3 regions of the Acidovorax sp. LjRoot117 genome follow, and region 2 is predicted to be linked to each of the others. Evidence: predicted binding sites of a transcription regulator. Region 2 holds the regulator's gene; each other region holds the start of a gene.
What was found. The regulator FNR, encoded in region 2, switches genes on or off when oxygen is low (the NO sensors DNR and NnrR bind a similar motif). The targets are predictions, from matches to a motif close to TTGATNNNNATCAA.
Positions count from the first base shown of each region.

Region 1: ubiM (5-demethoxyubiquinol-8 5-hydroxylase UbiM) is a predicted target of FNR. The motif match lies at 3,182-3,195, and genes of this name have one in related genera.
Region 3: ACSQ3D_RS13590 (hemerythrin domain-containing protein) is a predicted target of FNR. The motif match lies at 2,557-2,570, and genes of this name have one in related genera.

Region 1 is NZ_CAXUPO020000004.1:185,154-190,196, reverse strand. It holds gene ACSQ3D_RS14095 (TetR/AcrR family transcriptional regulator) at 387-998, shown strand; gene ACSQ3D_RS14090 (alpha/beta fold hydrolase) at 1,386-2,342, shown strand; gene ACSQ3D_RS14085 (hypothetical protein) at 2,531-2,962, shown strand; gene ubiM (5-demethoxyubiquinol-8 5-hydroxylase UbiM) at 3,286-4,638, shown strand; gene ACSQ3D_RS14075 (class I SAM-dependent methyltransferase) at 4,899-5,043, opposite strand, start outside.
Region 2 is NZ_CAXUPO020000002.1:141,966-147,008, reverse strand. It holds gene ACSQ3D_RS06080 (HD-GYP domain-containing protein) at 1-1,030, opposite strand, end outside; gene ACSQ3D_RS06075 (sulfite exporter TauE/SafE family protein) at 1,242-1,964, opposite strand; gene hemN (oxygen-independent coproporphyrinogen III oxidase) at 2,017-3,399, opposite strand; gene fnr (fumarate/nitrate reduction transcriptional regulator Fnr) at 3,582-4,304, shown strand; gene ACSQ3D_RS06060 (hypothetical protein) at 4,405-4,695, opposite strand; gene ACSQ3D_RS06055 (FixH family protein) at 4,805-5,043, opposite strand, start outside.
Region 3 is NZ_CAXUPO020000004.1:84,707-89,749, reverse strand. It holds gene ACSQ3D_RS13600 (YbfB/YjiJ family MFS transporter) at 1-366, opposite strand, end outside; gene ACSQ3D_RS13595 (alkene reductase) at 576-1,679, shown strand; gene ACSQ3D_RS13590 (hemerythrin domain-containing protein) at 1,913-2,491, opposite strand; gene ACSQ3D_RS13585 (methyl-accepting chemotaxis protein) at 2,725-4,404, opposite strand; gene ACSQ3D_RS13580 (heavy metal translocating P-type ATPase) at 4,516-5,043, opposite strand, start outside.

The DNA.
Region 1 (5,043 bases), on a different contig from region 2:
TTGCAACCGCTGCAGCGGCTTGTTTCAAATGGCGGGCGATTGTTTCATGCAGCTACCGGCCGCTTCTTGACAGGCTGCACTCGATTGCAACCGTTCGTATCGTCGAGAGCGGGCAGCGAGCCCCGTGCTGGTGGCAGGCCAACGCGCCAACGGCGTCACCCTGATCTGGTGCAAAGCGCTTCAAGTAGCGCATTTCTGCCGCCCTGACGACTCAGCGGCTGTGACCTGAAGTTCTACTGCAAGGCCTCCCGCCAGTGGCGCACGGCTTACATGCACTCACAATTCCAAAGGCTGCCAGCAAGCCATTGCGAAGAGCAAATGCTGGCCTTCAGAGGGCGCGCAGGCTGCCATTTCATTTTTAGCACATGTGTGCTAAATTCAGATCCATGGACGCCAAGACCCAAAAAGCAGAGCTCACCCGCGCCGCCATCGTCGGCGCCGCGCTGGACCTGGCTGCCGCCGAGGGGCTGGAGTCGATCACGCTGCAGGCCGTGGCCGACCGCGTGGGCTTGTCCAAGAGCGGCGTGTTCTCGCGCGCCGGCTCGCGCGAGGCCTTGCAGAAGGCGGTGATCGAAGAGTTCGGCCGCCGCTTTCTGGCCGACGTGTTCGTGCCGTCCATGCAGCACCCCAAAGGCCTGCCGCGCCTGAACGAGATCGTGCGCCGCTGGATCGCCCGCACGCGCGATGTGGAAGCCTTCACCGGCTGCATCTACACCGCCGGCGCCTTCGAGCTGGACGACCGCGACGGCGAGCTGCGCGACCAGCTGCACGGCGAGATCACACGCTGGCGCGCCGCCCTGCGGCGCACGGTGCTGCAGTCCATCGAGGCCGGACACCTGCCGGCCGACACGCCCGCAGACCAGCTGGTGGGCGAGATCTACGCGATGATCATGGGCCTGTTGCACGATGTGCGCTTCCTGCGCGATCCGCAGGCCGTGCAACGCGTGGAGGCGTCGTGGGCGCGCCTCATCCAGAGTTACCAGCCGACGGCGGCCTGAAGACGGTGCGCCATGGAAATCTCTTGCTTTGTTTTGCCCCAATTTCGCACAACCGTGCGAAGAAAGGAGAAGCCATGTTGATCTTTCTGATACTCGCAGCCGCCATCGCCGCTGCGCGCGCCGTGCAGGCACTGCGCGACACACTCGCCCAGCTGCCGCGCAGCAACCGCGACTGGATCTTCTACTGAGCGCGGCTCACACGACGCTGCGGGCGCCGTGGCCGCGCGCGGGTTCGTACGACGACCCGCGCTGCCTGCAACGCAGCGCGTGGCCAGAGCAGCTTTGCCGCGTTGTATGACCCGCCCTCAACGCCCGCGCCCGGCCCCAGGCCGCGCCGCGCCAACCACCCCACCCTCCCCTGTGTGTTTGATTTTCCGGAGCACCGCCATGAGCCATTCCAACGCCCTGCAGACCACCACCCACTTCTACGGCGGACATGCCGGCATGCGGCTGCTGCGCACCGCCCTGGGCGCTGCCGAGCGCCTGTGGCCCGCCCTGGCCGTGCGCGCGGCCTACCGCCTGTTCGGCACGCCCTTGCCTTTGCGCAGACCCGGCGGCAACGCCCTGCCCGCCGGTGCTTGGCGCACCGAGCGGTGGCCGTTCGAAGACGCCGAGATCACGCTCTACACGCCCCAGGCGCAGCCCCATGGCCCCGCAGTGCTGTTGCTGCACGGATGGGGCGGCCACGCGCGCCAGATGCTGCCGCTGGCCGATGCACTGGCCGCGCGGGGCCTGCGACCGGTGCTGGTGGACCTGCCCGCGCACGGCGGCAGCCGGGGCCGCGTGAGCAACCTGGCGCAGTTCGCCCGGGCCATCGAATACGCCACGGCCCGGCTGCACGCGCAGGACTCGGCGCCCACCGCGGTGGTGGCGCATTCGCTCGCGGCCAATGCGGCTGCGCATGCCGCCAGCCGCGGCCTGGCCACCGGGCGGCTGGTGCTGCTGGCGCCGCCCGCATCGCCACACGAATACACACGCCTGTTCGCGCAGGTGTTCGGCCTGTCGGAGCGCACCCGCGCCGCGATGCAGCGACGCATCGAGGCGCGCGAAGGCATTCTGATGCGCCAGTTCGAGCCGCCCGCCGTGGGCCCGCGCATCGCCCTGCCCACGCTGGTGGTGCACGACCGGGGCGACCGCATCAACCGCTTTGCCGACGGCGAGGCCTACCGCGACTGCATTGCGGGCGCCACGCTGATGCCCACCGAAGGGCTGGGGCACCGCAAGATCCTGCAGCACGCCGAGGTGCTGGCCGCCGTGGCGGATTTCGTGGCGCAGCCGGTGTCTGCGCAGCAGCCGGCAGGCACCGGGCACGGCCGGCTGCTGGCCGACGGCTGCCCGAAGTGATGGGCCGCGGCTTGAACCGTGGGGCGGCCTGTCGCCAACAGTTACAGCCGCCATGGCGACGCGGGCAGACAGCGCCTATCATCCGGGACGCCGCTGCGCCGCGAGAACCGTTCCTGCGGGCGCAGCGGCCGATGAATGGCCGGTGACCGCACCGGCCGCCCCACGCTGCTATCCGACTGGCGCCTGCAATGCACCTTCTCACGTCCGCCTGGCCTGCACTGGCCTACCTGCTGCCCGCGCTGGTGCTGGTGTCTGCGATCTACTTTCTGGCCAAGGGCGACCGGCGCGCGCTGGCGCACCTGATGGCGCTGCTGGCGTGCTTCCTGATCGGTGCGCTGCTGATGGAGTTCTTCATCTTCATGGCCGCGCGCATGGCCCGCTCGGGCAGCCGCGATGCCGTGCTGGGCATGGGCACCCGCCAGCTGCTGGAGACCATGGCCAACCCACGCTCCATCGCCGCGCAGCCCCTGACGCTGGCGGCCGTTTCCGCCTACAGCGTGCTGGCCGCGTACCTGTGGCTGCTGGTCACCTGGGTGCTGCACCTGCGCGGCAAGCCCGCGGGTGGCGCCCGCAAGAAGAAGCCCGCCAAGGCATCCGCCCGCAAGCCGGCGCGCGCCTGAGCCGCAGGTTTTTTTTATCACGCACCTTTTTTGAGGGTTTTTGATGGCCTACCGCTGGATGGACGGGCGCCAGAAGCTATTTATTGGATAGCAACTGCCTTGACGGGCCATCTGCGTGGCTTCGTCATGCGCCCCACAGCCCGGTAGACCCCCATCGCCACCGCACGGCGCGTGCGTGGCCGATGTGCGGCCAGCCGCCAGCACCTCCCAAGGCCAGGCTTGATGCAGGGCAAAGCCTGCCGCCCGGGGCGCATCCACAATGCAGGCCGTCGCCTCCGCTTGCAGGGGCGTGCGTACCTGGCGGGTCCACCCGCCCCTCGGCCATGACATCCACCACCACCTCCCCTTCTCACAGCGACGTCCTCATCGCCGGTGCGGGGCCTGCGGGCCTGGCGCTGGCCATCTCCCTCGCACAGGCCGGGTTCACTGCCACCGTGGTCGAGCAGCAGCCGCAAGCCGCGCTGGCCGACCCCGCGCCCGACGGCCGCGAGATCGCGCTGACCCACCCCAGCCGCGCCACGCTGCAGCGGCTGGGCACCTGGACGCAGCTCGCGCCGCACGAGACCGGCGCCATCCACGCGGCGCAGGTGCACGACGGGCCGCTTGGCCAACACAGCGCGCTGCAGCTCGATGCCCGGCGCGCGGGCGCGGGCCATGAAGCGCTGGGCTTCATCGTCCCCAACCACGCGCTGCGGCGCACCGCGTATGCCGTGGCGGCGCAGACGCCCGGGGTGCGCATCGTCACCGGCGCCCAGGTGACGCGCGTGGCGACCCTGGCCACGCATGCCGAGCTGGAGTACCGCCTGCCGTCCGACCTCGCGGCGCGCCCCGGCACCCACGGCGCGACACCGCCGACCGAGCGGCTGCAGGCACCGTTGCTGGTGGCGGCCGACAGCCGCTTGTCGGCCACGCGGCGGCAGCTGGGCATCGGCGCGCGCATGGCGGACTTCGGCCGCACCGTCATCGTCTGCCGCATGCGCCATGCCCTCGCCCACGGCGGCGTGGCGCACGAGTGTTTTGGCTACGAGCGCACGCTGGCCATACTGCCTCTGCCGGATGCGATGGACACGGTGGGCGCGGCCGACGCGGTCGGCACCGCGCACCGGTGCTCGGTCGTCGTCACCGCAGGCGCTGCAGATGCAGCCGCTCTGATGGCCTTGCCGGCCGACGCGTTTGCGGCCCAGGTACAGGCGCAGTTCCGTGGCCGCCTGGGCCCTATGCAGCTCGACGGCGAGCGCCATGCCTACCCGCTGGTGGCTGTGTATGCAGACCGCTTTGCCGCCCAGCGCTGCGCCCTGCTGGGCGACGCCGCCGTGGGCATGCACCCGGTGACGGCGCACGGCTACAACCTGGGCCTGGCCGGTGTGGAGCGGCTGACCACCGCCCTGCAGACCGCGCGCCGCCAGGGCCGCGGCATCGGCGACCACCGCGCACTGGCCGCCTACGCCCGCGCGCACCACCACCACGCCTGGCCGATCTACGAAGGCACCAACGCCATCGTGCGGCTGTACACCGACGCACGCCCCCTGCCCCGCCTGCTGCGCCAACTGGTGCTGCAAGGCGCGCGCCGCCTGCCGCCCCTGCAAGCCGCCATCGTGGGCCAGCTGACCGGCAAACCGCCTGGCTGGATGCAGGCGCTGGCGCCCGGCCGTCCCACAAATCTTCAAAAAACATAGCTGCCAGCGCACGCCTGGATTGGCTTGCAGCCGTATTTGCACCGCAACCCAACCCCAATAAGCGCCACCAGCGATATTTTCAATAGCAAGCTACCTCTGCAACTGGCGCGCCCCAAGGCCAGTGCCACCGTGGAACTGGCTCCGCCAGGCCACGGGTGGCGTCCCCCTGCGGGGGAAGGCGCCATAGGCGACTCAGGGGGGCTTCCATCCTTCCAGGCCACGGGTGGCGTCTCCCTGCGGGAGAAGGCGCCGAAGGCGACTCAGGGGGAGTCGTGCACCCCCAGCGTCACCATGCCGTACAGCGGCGCGCCCAGCCAGGGCCACCACAGCGTCTCCAGCGCCAGGCCCGCCCAGCCATAGCATTCCGCCACGCTGTGCTCGTGCAGCAGCTCCAGGCGCGGGTGC
Region 2 (5,043 bases):
ACACGCCCATCATGCGGATGAAGGCCCCCAGCACGACGGAGTCGAACTTGGACTTGAGCTGCGCGAAGATGACCGACAGCGCCTCGTGCGGCGTGAGTGCATCCACGCCGTTGGCGGGGTTGCACATGCGGTCGTAGCGGTTGACCAGGGCCAGCACCTGGCTGGCGCGCCCGAGGTCCGGGCCCGACAGGCGCAGCGGGAACCCGCTGCCGTCGACCATTTCATGGTGCCGCGCCACGGCGGTGAGCACCGTGTCCGGAAAGCCCATGCGCATGGCGAATGCCACCGACTCACCCACATGGGTCTCGTAGCGCGAGCGTTCCATCGGGATCATCGACGGCGTGACCTGCCGCAGGTTGGGCGGCAGCTTGAGCTTGCCCATGTCATGGATCAGCGCCGCGACGCCCAGGTCGTGCAGCTCCACGCTCTTCATGCCCAGGGCGCGGCCCAGCAGCAACGAGATGACCATGACGTTGATGGGGTGCAGGGCATTGCGCTCGCCCACGCCCTCGGACAGCAGCCGGATCACCGAGTCGCCGTTTTCCAGCAGCTCGGACACGCAGCCCGACACCAGCGCATCGCCCTTGGTGCGCGCCTGGTCCGGGTGTTCGGACACCACGCGCTCCATGGCCTGGTACTGGCGCGTGGCCTCGCCAAAGCGCTGGTCGCAGGCGGCCAGGGCGCGGTTTTGCGCCTCCAGCAATGCCCGCCTGCGCAGCGCCTCGGGGTCGGCCGCGGGGGTGCCGCCCGCCGCGTCCACCCCGGGGGCGGCGGGCGCGGGCATTTCGGGCACGCGCCAGGCCGCAGGCACCAGCTCGCGCTGGTCGGGGTCGCTCTTCTTGGGAACGTAGCGCACCTCGGTCAGGCCGAGCTCGCGCAAGGTGGCGATCTGCTCGATCGACGCCACGCGAAAACTGCTGACCGGAAACGGATGGTGCATCCAGCCCACATCGAGCTGGATGTACATGCCGACCCGCAGTTGGCTGATGTCGATGAGGATGGAAGAGTTCACTTCAAGGGCGCGAAACATGGAGACGTGAATGCCACCAATAGTTACACAGATTATCGCCCTAAGCCTGCGTGATCAATTCGTTGCTGCCGCGCAGACGCGACACCACAACACTTCATGCCGCACGCCCTGCCGCTACAGTGCAGTGATTACCCGCACGGGCCGCCGTGGGGGGCCGGCTGCCGCACCGCTCCCCCGCGGCACCTGACCCCGCAGCACTTTTCACGACTGGCTACCGGCACCAGAGGGACGGCTTGTAGACCAGATCCATCCAGAGCGCCCAGCCGGCCACCGCGCAGAGCAGGCCGCCGGCCACCCGCGTGCCCCCATCGGCGCGCCAGGTACGGAGCCGCGCCCGGAGCCGGCCCCATGCCCAGGGGCCGGCGGCCAGCCAGAGGCCGCTGCCCACGCCAAAAAGCGCCATGGCCAGCGCCCCTTGCACCGGACCGCCACTGAGCGCGGCCACCAGCAAGGCCGAATACAGCAGCCCGCAGGGCATCAGCGCCCACAGGAAACCCGCCAGCAGCACGCCCCCCGGGGCCTGGACCAGCGGGCGCACACGCGCCCACACCGCCCGGCCCGCCTGCTCCACCCACTGCGGCTGGCGTGCCTGCACCATGAGCATCAGGCCCCAGGCCATCACCGCCACATGCGCCAGGGTCCAGGCGGGGCGCAGCGCCATGGTGTGCTGGGTCAGCCATGCCAGGCTGTCCATGGCCAGGGCCGCGAGGGCGCCTGCCAGGGCATAGCCCGCCAGCCGGCCCGCGTGAAACGCCGCCGTGCGCTGCACCACGCCGCCGCGCGGCAACCACCGCACCGGCTGCGCCACGGCACCCGCCGCAGGCCCGCCCCCCTGCCCCACCAGCGCCCCACAGGGCGCCGCACACATGGCCAGGCAATGGGACCCGCCGGCAAGGCCCATGAGCAGAGCGGTCGAAGCTACCGTGAGCAGCATGGTGGGCAAGCGCCTGAAGGCACCCCGTGGGCGCGGGCGGTGAGGCCGGGCATCAGATGATGCGCGAGAACCGCGCCCGGTTGCGGTCGGCCTGCAGATAGCGGTCGAACACCATCGCGATGCCGCGCACGAAGAACCAGCCCATGGCGGTCACCGCGATGCCGTCCTGGCGGATCTGCACCAGCCCCTGGTCCGCCATCTCCTCCAACTGTTCGATCTCGGCCGCGAAGTAACGCCGAAAGTCGACGAGCCACGCCTGCTCCAGCGGCTCGAACAGCAGCTCGCCCTGGCACATCAGCGCCATGATCACGGCGCGGCGCACCAGGTCGTCGCGCGTCAGCGCCAGGCCGCGCACCACGGGCAGCCGGCCCTGGTTCAAGAAGTCGTAGTACTCGTCCAGGGTCTTCGCGTTCTGGCTGTAGGTGGCACCCACCCGGCCGATGGCGGATACCCCGAGGCCAATGAGGTCGCAGTCGGGCTGGGTGCTGTAGCCCTGGAAGTTGCGGTGCAGCCGGCCCTGGCGCTTGGCCACGGCCAGCGCGTCGTCGGGCAGCGCAAAGTGGTCCATGCCCACGTACACGTAGCCTGCGGCCATGAAGGCATCGAGCGAGCGCGACAGCATCGACACCTTGGCCCCGCCCATGGGCAGCTCGGCCGGGACGATGCGGCGCTGCGGCTTGAAGCGCTCGGGCAGGTGCGCGTAGGCATACAGCGCAATGCGGTCGGGCCGCAGTTGCACCACCTGGGCCAGCGTGCGGTCGAACGACTCGGGCGTCTGGCGCGGCAGGCCGTAGATGAGGTCGACGTTGATCGACTCGAAGCCCAGCGCGCGCGCCGACTCCACCAGCGAGAACACCTGCTCCGCGGGCTGGATGCGGTGCACGGCCTTCTGCACCTCGGGGTCGAAGTCCTGCACGCCGAAGCTCAGCCGGTTGAAGCCCAGCTCGGCCAGCACCGCCAGGCGACTGGCATCCACCGTGCGCGGGTCCACCTCGATCGAGTACTCGCCGCCCGGCGCGAGCGTGAAGCTGCGCTTGAGCATGGCCATGAGCTCGCGCAGCCCGTCGTCGGACAGGAACGTGGGCGAACCCCCGCCCAGGTGCAGCTGGCTCACCACCTGCCCGGTACCGCAGTGGGCGGTGTGCAGGTCGATCTCGCGGCTCAGGTAGCGCAGGTAGACATCGGCGCGGTCATGGTGCTTGGTGATGATCTTGTTGCACGCACAGTAGTAGCACAGCGATTCGCAAAACGGAATGTGCACGTACAGGGACAGCGGCAGCGCCTTGGCCCCGGTGCCCGCGCGGCGCTGCTCCAGCGCAAGCACGTAGTCGTCCTGCCCGAAGGCCTCGACGAAGCGGTCGGCCGTGGGGTAGGAGGTATAGCGGGGCCCTGGCACATCGAAGCGGCGCAGCAGCTCGGGCGAAACAGCAGTCATTGGAAGCATCCTTGCGTACGTTGCCACTGTGCCGTAAGCTGTTCCTCGCGTCCTTGATCTACGTCAAGTGATGTCACCAGCCGACCAGCGACAATTTGATGCATGTCAGTCGCCCACCCCCGGTCCGCAGCGAAGCCTCGCCACCACGGGGTGCAACGCCCGAACCCCAACCAGCTGTACCTATGAACCCGCTCACCATGAAAGTCGCCTGCTCCAACTGCAATCTGCGGGAGCTGTGCATGCCTGTCGGCCTGAGCGATGAGCAGTTGCAGCGCATCGACGAGGTCGTGGCCACCCGCCGCAAGGTCAAGCGCGGCACCACGCTGTTCCGCAACGGCGAGACCTTCACCTCGCTGTATGCCATCCGCACCGGCTTCTTCAAGACCTGCGTGGCGACCGAAGACGGCCGCGACCAGGTCACCGGTTTCCAGATGGCCGGGGAGATCATCGGCCTCGACGGCATCGTGAACGACCAGCACACCTGCGATGCCGTGGCGCTGGAAGACGCCGAAGTCTGCGTGATGCCATTCGACCGCATCGAAGAACTCTCGCGCGAGGTCACGGCGCTGCAGCACCACGTGCACAAGATCATGAGCCGCGAGATCGTGCGCGAGCATGGCGTGATGCTGCTGTTGGGCAGCATGCGCGCCGAAGAGCGGCTGGCCGCATTCCTGCTGAACCTGGTGCAGCGCCTGCACGCACGGGGCTTCTCGCAGTCCGAGCTGGTGCTACGGATGACGCGCGAAGAGATCGGCAGCTACCTGGGCCTCAAGCTCGAGACCGTGAGCCGCACGTTCTCCAAGTTCGTCGAAGAAGGCATCGTCGAGGTCAAGCAGCGCCATGTGCGCATCCTCGATACCGACGCACTCAAGCGCATCGTGAACAGCCAGCAAGCCTGCCACTGAGCACCACCACAGGCCAGGACTTCGGCGCCGGCTTCGAGCCGGCGCTGTCGTTTTCAAAACGCCGTTTTCACCACACGCTGGCTCGGCACACCTCGGCACATCAGGAGCACGATGTCTTGCGGCAATCGTCAGGGCGCTCCCCCGGCGGCACGGGGCAGCGGTTCAGCTCGAACGGCGACATCGCCAGCAGCGTGGTCAGCGCGCTCGATGCCATCGTGACGGCCCAGAACGCGAAGAACGCGAGGGTATAGACCCCCTCGCGCGACAGTGCCAGGGGCTGGCCGAACCAGTGCAGGTCGTGCGGATCGACCAGGGCAAAGACCAGCATCTCCATCACGCCGGCCATCAAAAAGGCGGGCCAGGCAATCCACATCAGGCGTTGCGTCCACATACTTGCAGTCTCCTTCGCGGGGCGAGCGGGCACGGCGGTACCGCAGGGGCCGCCGGTGCTCGCCGGTGTTGTTGTTGTCGTCGTCGCAGCCGGTCAGCCGGTGGGCGACTCAACGCGGCTGGTCCTGCACCGGCGTGGCGGCGTGGTTGCGGCCCTTGACCGCGGGCGCCAGGCTCTTGGATGGGTTTTCCAGCGTCTTGTTGATCTCGATACCCTGGCGGTAGTAGTCCTCCGCCACCACCGGGTCGGGGCGCGAGATGGCCAGCCACAGCGTGACGAAGCCGGCCACGATCACGATGGCGGGCCCGGCGATGACCAGCCAGACGTGGCCGAACTTCCACCACGGGG
Region 3 (5,043 bases), on a different contig from region 2:
CAGGCGCTGCAGCAGCAGCGGCACCGCATCCACGAAGAAGCCGCTGAGCCCCATGAACACCGACGCCAACACGGCGCCCGCCACCAGCACCTTGCCCGGGGCCACGCGCTGCAGCAGCCACGGTGTGGCCAGCGCGCCCAGCAGGTAGCCCAGCGCATTCACCGTGTTCATGGCCCCGGCCAGCGTGTAGGTCCAGCCCAGGTCCTCGCGCATGGGGGGCAGCAACAGCGCATACGCAAAGCGTGTGATGCCCAGCGACACCGCAGCGCCCATGGAGAGCGCCACCGCCAGCCACAGCGCGGGCAACGTGGCAGGCAACGTGGCCAAGGGCCGGACCGCGCCGGGCGGTGCAGGATGGGAGGGCATGGCGTGCAATTTTGCCGCAGCCGCCTTTAGCGCGCTGGCCGGGCAGCGCCACGGCCCGCAGCGGGGCCGCTGGGGCCAATAGCACAAAACCAGAGCCCTTGTTGACGCCAGTGCGCTGCACGTTTTGCGCTGCAGCATTAACCTTCGGCTTTCGACCGATGGCCCCTGCCGACGTTTTCATCCCACGCTCTATCCGGAAGTTTCATCCCATGCCATTCCTGTCCGACCCCGTCCAAGCCGGTGACCTGCAACTGGCCAACCGCATCGCCATGGCGCCGCTCACGCGCAACCGCTCGCCCAATGCCGTGCCCACCGACCTCGTGGCCACCTACTACACGCAGCGCGCCAGCGCCGGTCTCATCATTTCCGAGGCCACCGCCATCTCGCACCAGGGCCAGGGCTATGCCGACGTGCCGGGCCTGTATGCGCCCGAGCAGATCGCCGGCTGGAAGAAGGTCACGTCGTCCGTGCACGCCGCGGGCGGCAAGATCGTGGTGCAGTTGTGGCACGTGGGCCGCGTCTCGCACACCGACCTGCAGCCCGGCAACGCCGCACCCGTCGCACCGTCGGCCATCCAGGCCAAGACCAAGACCGTGCTCATCAAGGACGGCGTGCCCACCTTCACCGAAACGTCGGTGCCCCGCGCGCTGGAGCAGTCCGAGCTGCCCGGCATCGTCGATGACTACCGCCGCGCCGCTCGCGCGGCCATCGATGCAGGCTTTGACGGTGTGGAAGTGCATGCCGCCAACGGCTACCTGATCGACCAGTTCCTCAAGACCGGCGCCAACCAGCGCACCGACGCCTACGGCGGCAGCATCGAGAACCGCGCCCGCCTGCTGCTCGAAGTGGTCAACGCCATCACCGCAGAGATCGGCGCCGGCCGCACCGGCATCCGCCTGTCGCCCGTCACGCCCGCCAACGACGTGGTGGACGCCGACCCGCAGCCGTTGTTCGACTACGTGGTGCGCCAGCTGGGCCCGCTGGGCCTGTCGTACATCCACGTGATCGAAGGCGCCACGGGCGGCCCGCGCGACATTCCGGACCGCCCCTTCGACTACAACGCGCTCAAGGCCGCATACCGCACAGCCGGCGGCCAGGGCGCGTGGATGGTGAACAACGCCTACGACAAGGCCCTGGCCGAAACGGCGCTGGCGAACGGCGCGGACATCGTGGCCTTCGGCCGCCCGTTCATCGCCAACCCGGACCTGGTGCAGCGCCTGCAAAAGGACGCGCCGTTGAACGAGGTGAACCGCGCCACGCTGTACGGCGGCGGTGCCGAGGGGTACACGGACTACCCTGCGCTGGCGGCGTGACGGGAACAGCCCGGCGGGCTGCTTGACGCTCCGCACCGTTCGCTCAGTCCACGCCATCCACACTGTTGCATCGTTCTGCAGGGTGGCATCTCACCGACCGTTCGGGCTGAGCCTGTCGAAGCCCTGCGCGGCGCTTCGACAGGCTCAGCGTGAACGGTGTGGGGTGATTTGGCAGCGCGGTGCGGGAGACTGCGAGTCTGTACAACCTCCGGCACTCTGACGCTGTCCTGCGCTCAACCCAGCCCGATCGGGCTCGGCGCCCGCATCACGATGCGGGTGAACAGGCGGTCATAGGCCGGGTCGCGCGCAGGTCCGTGCGCCAGCGGGTTGGCGTTGCCTGCAAACGCGGCGTCGATGGCGGTCCAGTCGGCCTCCGCCAGACACTTCTGCGCGGCCGGCAGCACCACGGCCTCCTCCAGCCGCATGTGCTCCAGGTAGAAGCCGACATACCTGCGCAGCGCATCCGCAAACACCTCGCGGCGCGACTCGCCCATCAGTTCCCAACCCAGCAGCAGGTGCTGCAGCTCGCGCACCGCCGCCTCGCCGCCTGCGTGTTCACGCTCCAGCTGCGCAATGGCGGCAGCGGCATCGGGCGAGCGTTCGGCCACCTTGGGGAACAGCCATTGCGATTCCTTGGGGTGGTGCTGGCGCTCGGGAAACTCGTCGATGTAGAACAGCATCGCGCGCATCACGTCGAAGAACGCGGCGGGTGCGTCGCCCGGCCCCTGGTCGAGCAACAGGCGCAGTGAATGCAGCACCGCCGCCAGCGACGCATGCTCTTCGCGAATGGTGCGCAGGCTGATGGACGGCATGGCAACTCTCCCGGGTGGACAACACAACAACAGCCCGAGAATGGCATGCAGCCGCGCCGCGGCGCATGACGCAGGTCAAACACTCCGCAACCAGCCACGCCACCGGCTCGGCAGCCGAGGCCGAAGCCAGAACGAAAGCGCTGGTGCGGCCCGCCCATGAAAAAAGCCCTGCAAGCCAAGAATGCCTGCAGGGCCTGGGTGCCCGGTCGTGCGGGCCGCGTCAGTGCGCCGTATCAGCGGGAGAGCAGTGCCCGGCCCGACGCACCGCCCGCCAGCGCCTGCCGCTGCTGTGCCGGAGCTGCCACTGGCGCAGAGTGTGAGCCGTGGTGCGCCCCACTGTGCCCCATCGAATCGGCCAGGCGGAACTGCTGCACCACCTGCGACAGGCGCGCGGCCTGCTCGCGCAGCGACTCGGCAGCGGCGGCGGACTGTTCCACCAGCGCCGCGTTCTGCTGCGTCATGCGGTCGATCTCGCCCACCGACTGGTTGACCTGGCCGATGCCGGCCGACTGCTCGGACGCCGCCGCGGTGATCTCGCCGATGATGTCGCCCACGCGCTGCACGCTGGCCACGATCTCCTTCATGGCCGTGCCCGCGCCTTCCACATGGCGCACGCCGCCGTCCACGGCCGCCACGCTGTTGTTGATCAGGCCCTTGATGTCGCTGGCCGCGGCCGCGCTGCGCTGGGCCAGGCTGCGCACCTCGCTGGCCACCACCGCAAAGCCCCGGCCCTGTTCGCCCGCACGGGCGGCCTCCACCGCGGCGTTCAGCGCCAGGATGTTGGTCTGGAAGGCAATGGAGTCGATCAGGCCGATGATGTCGCCGATCTTGCGGCTGGACGCCGAGATTTCCTGCATGCTGGAGACCGCCTGCTGCACCACCGAGCCGCCGTGCGTGGCGGTGTTCGATGCCGATGCGGCGAGCTGGTTGGCCATCTGCGAGGACGACGCCGTCTGCTGCACGGTGGACGTGAGCTGCGACAGCGAGGACACGGCCTCCTGTGCATTGCTGGCGGTCTGCTCGGTGCGCTGCGACAGGTCCTGGTTGCCCGTGGCGATCTCCTGGCTGGCCGTGGCGATGTTGCCGCTGGCATCACGCACCTGCGCCACCAGCGACCCCAGGCCCTGCTGCATCTCGCGCAGTGCGCGCTGCAGGTCGGCCACTTCGTCCTTGCCTTCGGCCTCGATCTTCTGCGACAGGTCGCCGCCCGCAATCGCCTGCGCCATGCGGCGGGCTTCTTCGAGCGGGTTGCAGATGGAGTTCATGTTCATGAGCGTGGTCGGCACCACCACCACCACGGTGATGAGCACCGCCAGCACGAAGAGCCACTTGGTCTCGCTCGATACGCGCGCCTGCTGCGCAATGGCCGTGTCCACATCGGCGCGCAGCACGGTGTCGAGCTCGCTCACGAGCTTGTCGGCCTGGTCGAACTCGGCCACGGCCTTGCCGCTCATGCGGTTGGCGATGGTGGCGGTGTCGTAGCCGCTGGCTTCGAGCTGGCGGGCCACGTGCCCGAAGAGATCGCGGTAGCTATCCAGCTTGGCGATGACCTTGCGCACCACCACGTTGTCCGCGTCTTCCTCGCCTTCCAGGAACTTCGCGGCGATCTTCTTGGCCTTCTCCTGGCTGGCCAGCCACTTGGCGTGCGCGGCCTTCACGGCCTCGGTCTTTTCATAGCCGATGATCATGTCCTTTTCGTGCTGGCGGATGGCCCCCATCTCGCCGCGCAACTCGGCCATGTAGCCCACCTTGGCGAACGAGTTGTCCACGAAGTCCTGGCTCATGTCGTGGATGCGGAACATGCCCAGCATGCCTGCGCCACCGAGCAGGCCCAGCAGCCCCAGGACCACCGCAATGGCCCCCAGCATGCGCATTCGGATGGTGAACTGCCGCATGAACGAAAAGAGATTCATGATGTGTCGTCCTTGTATCGGTATGGAGAAGCCGCGAGCCGCGCCCCCGCGCTGCTCTGCAACAAAAAGTTGCAGTTTGCCAGACATCGATGACCGTGCTGTACGTATTTATCACATGCGCCACCGCTTCAGTAAGAGGGCATTCGCCATCACACTGACCGAGCTCAAGGCCATGGCCGCGCCGGCGACCACCGGGCTCAGATAACCCAGCGCCGCCAGGGGAATCCCGGCCACGTTGTAAGCAAAGGCCCAGAACAGGTTCTGTCGAATTTTCATCACCGTACGGTGCGAGATGTCCAGCGCCGCCGCCACCAGCCGGGGATCTCCGCGCATCAGGGTGATGCCGGCTGCATGCATGGCCACATCGGTGCCGTTGCCCATGGCCATGCCCACATCGGCTGCGGCCAACGCCGGTGCGTCGTTCACGCCATCTCCCACCATAGCCACTGTCTTGCCGCCCGCCTGCAAAGCCACGACCTGCGCCGCCTTGTCCCCCGGCAACACCTCGGCCATCACCTCGCCCGCCGCGGGGTCCAGGCCCAGCCGCCGGGCCATGGCCTCGGCCGCGCCCCGGTTGTCGCCCGAGATCATCACGGTGCGGATGCCCCGCGCCTTCAGTTGCGCCAGCGCTTCCCGCGC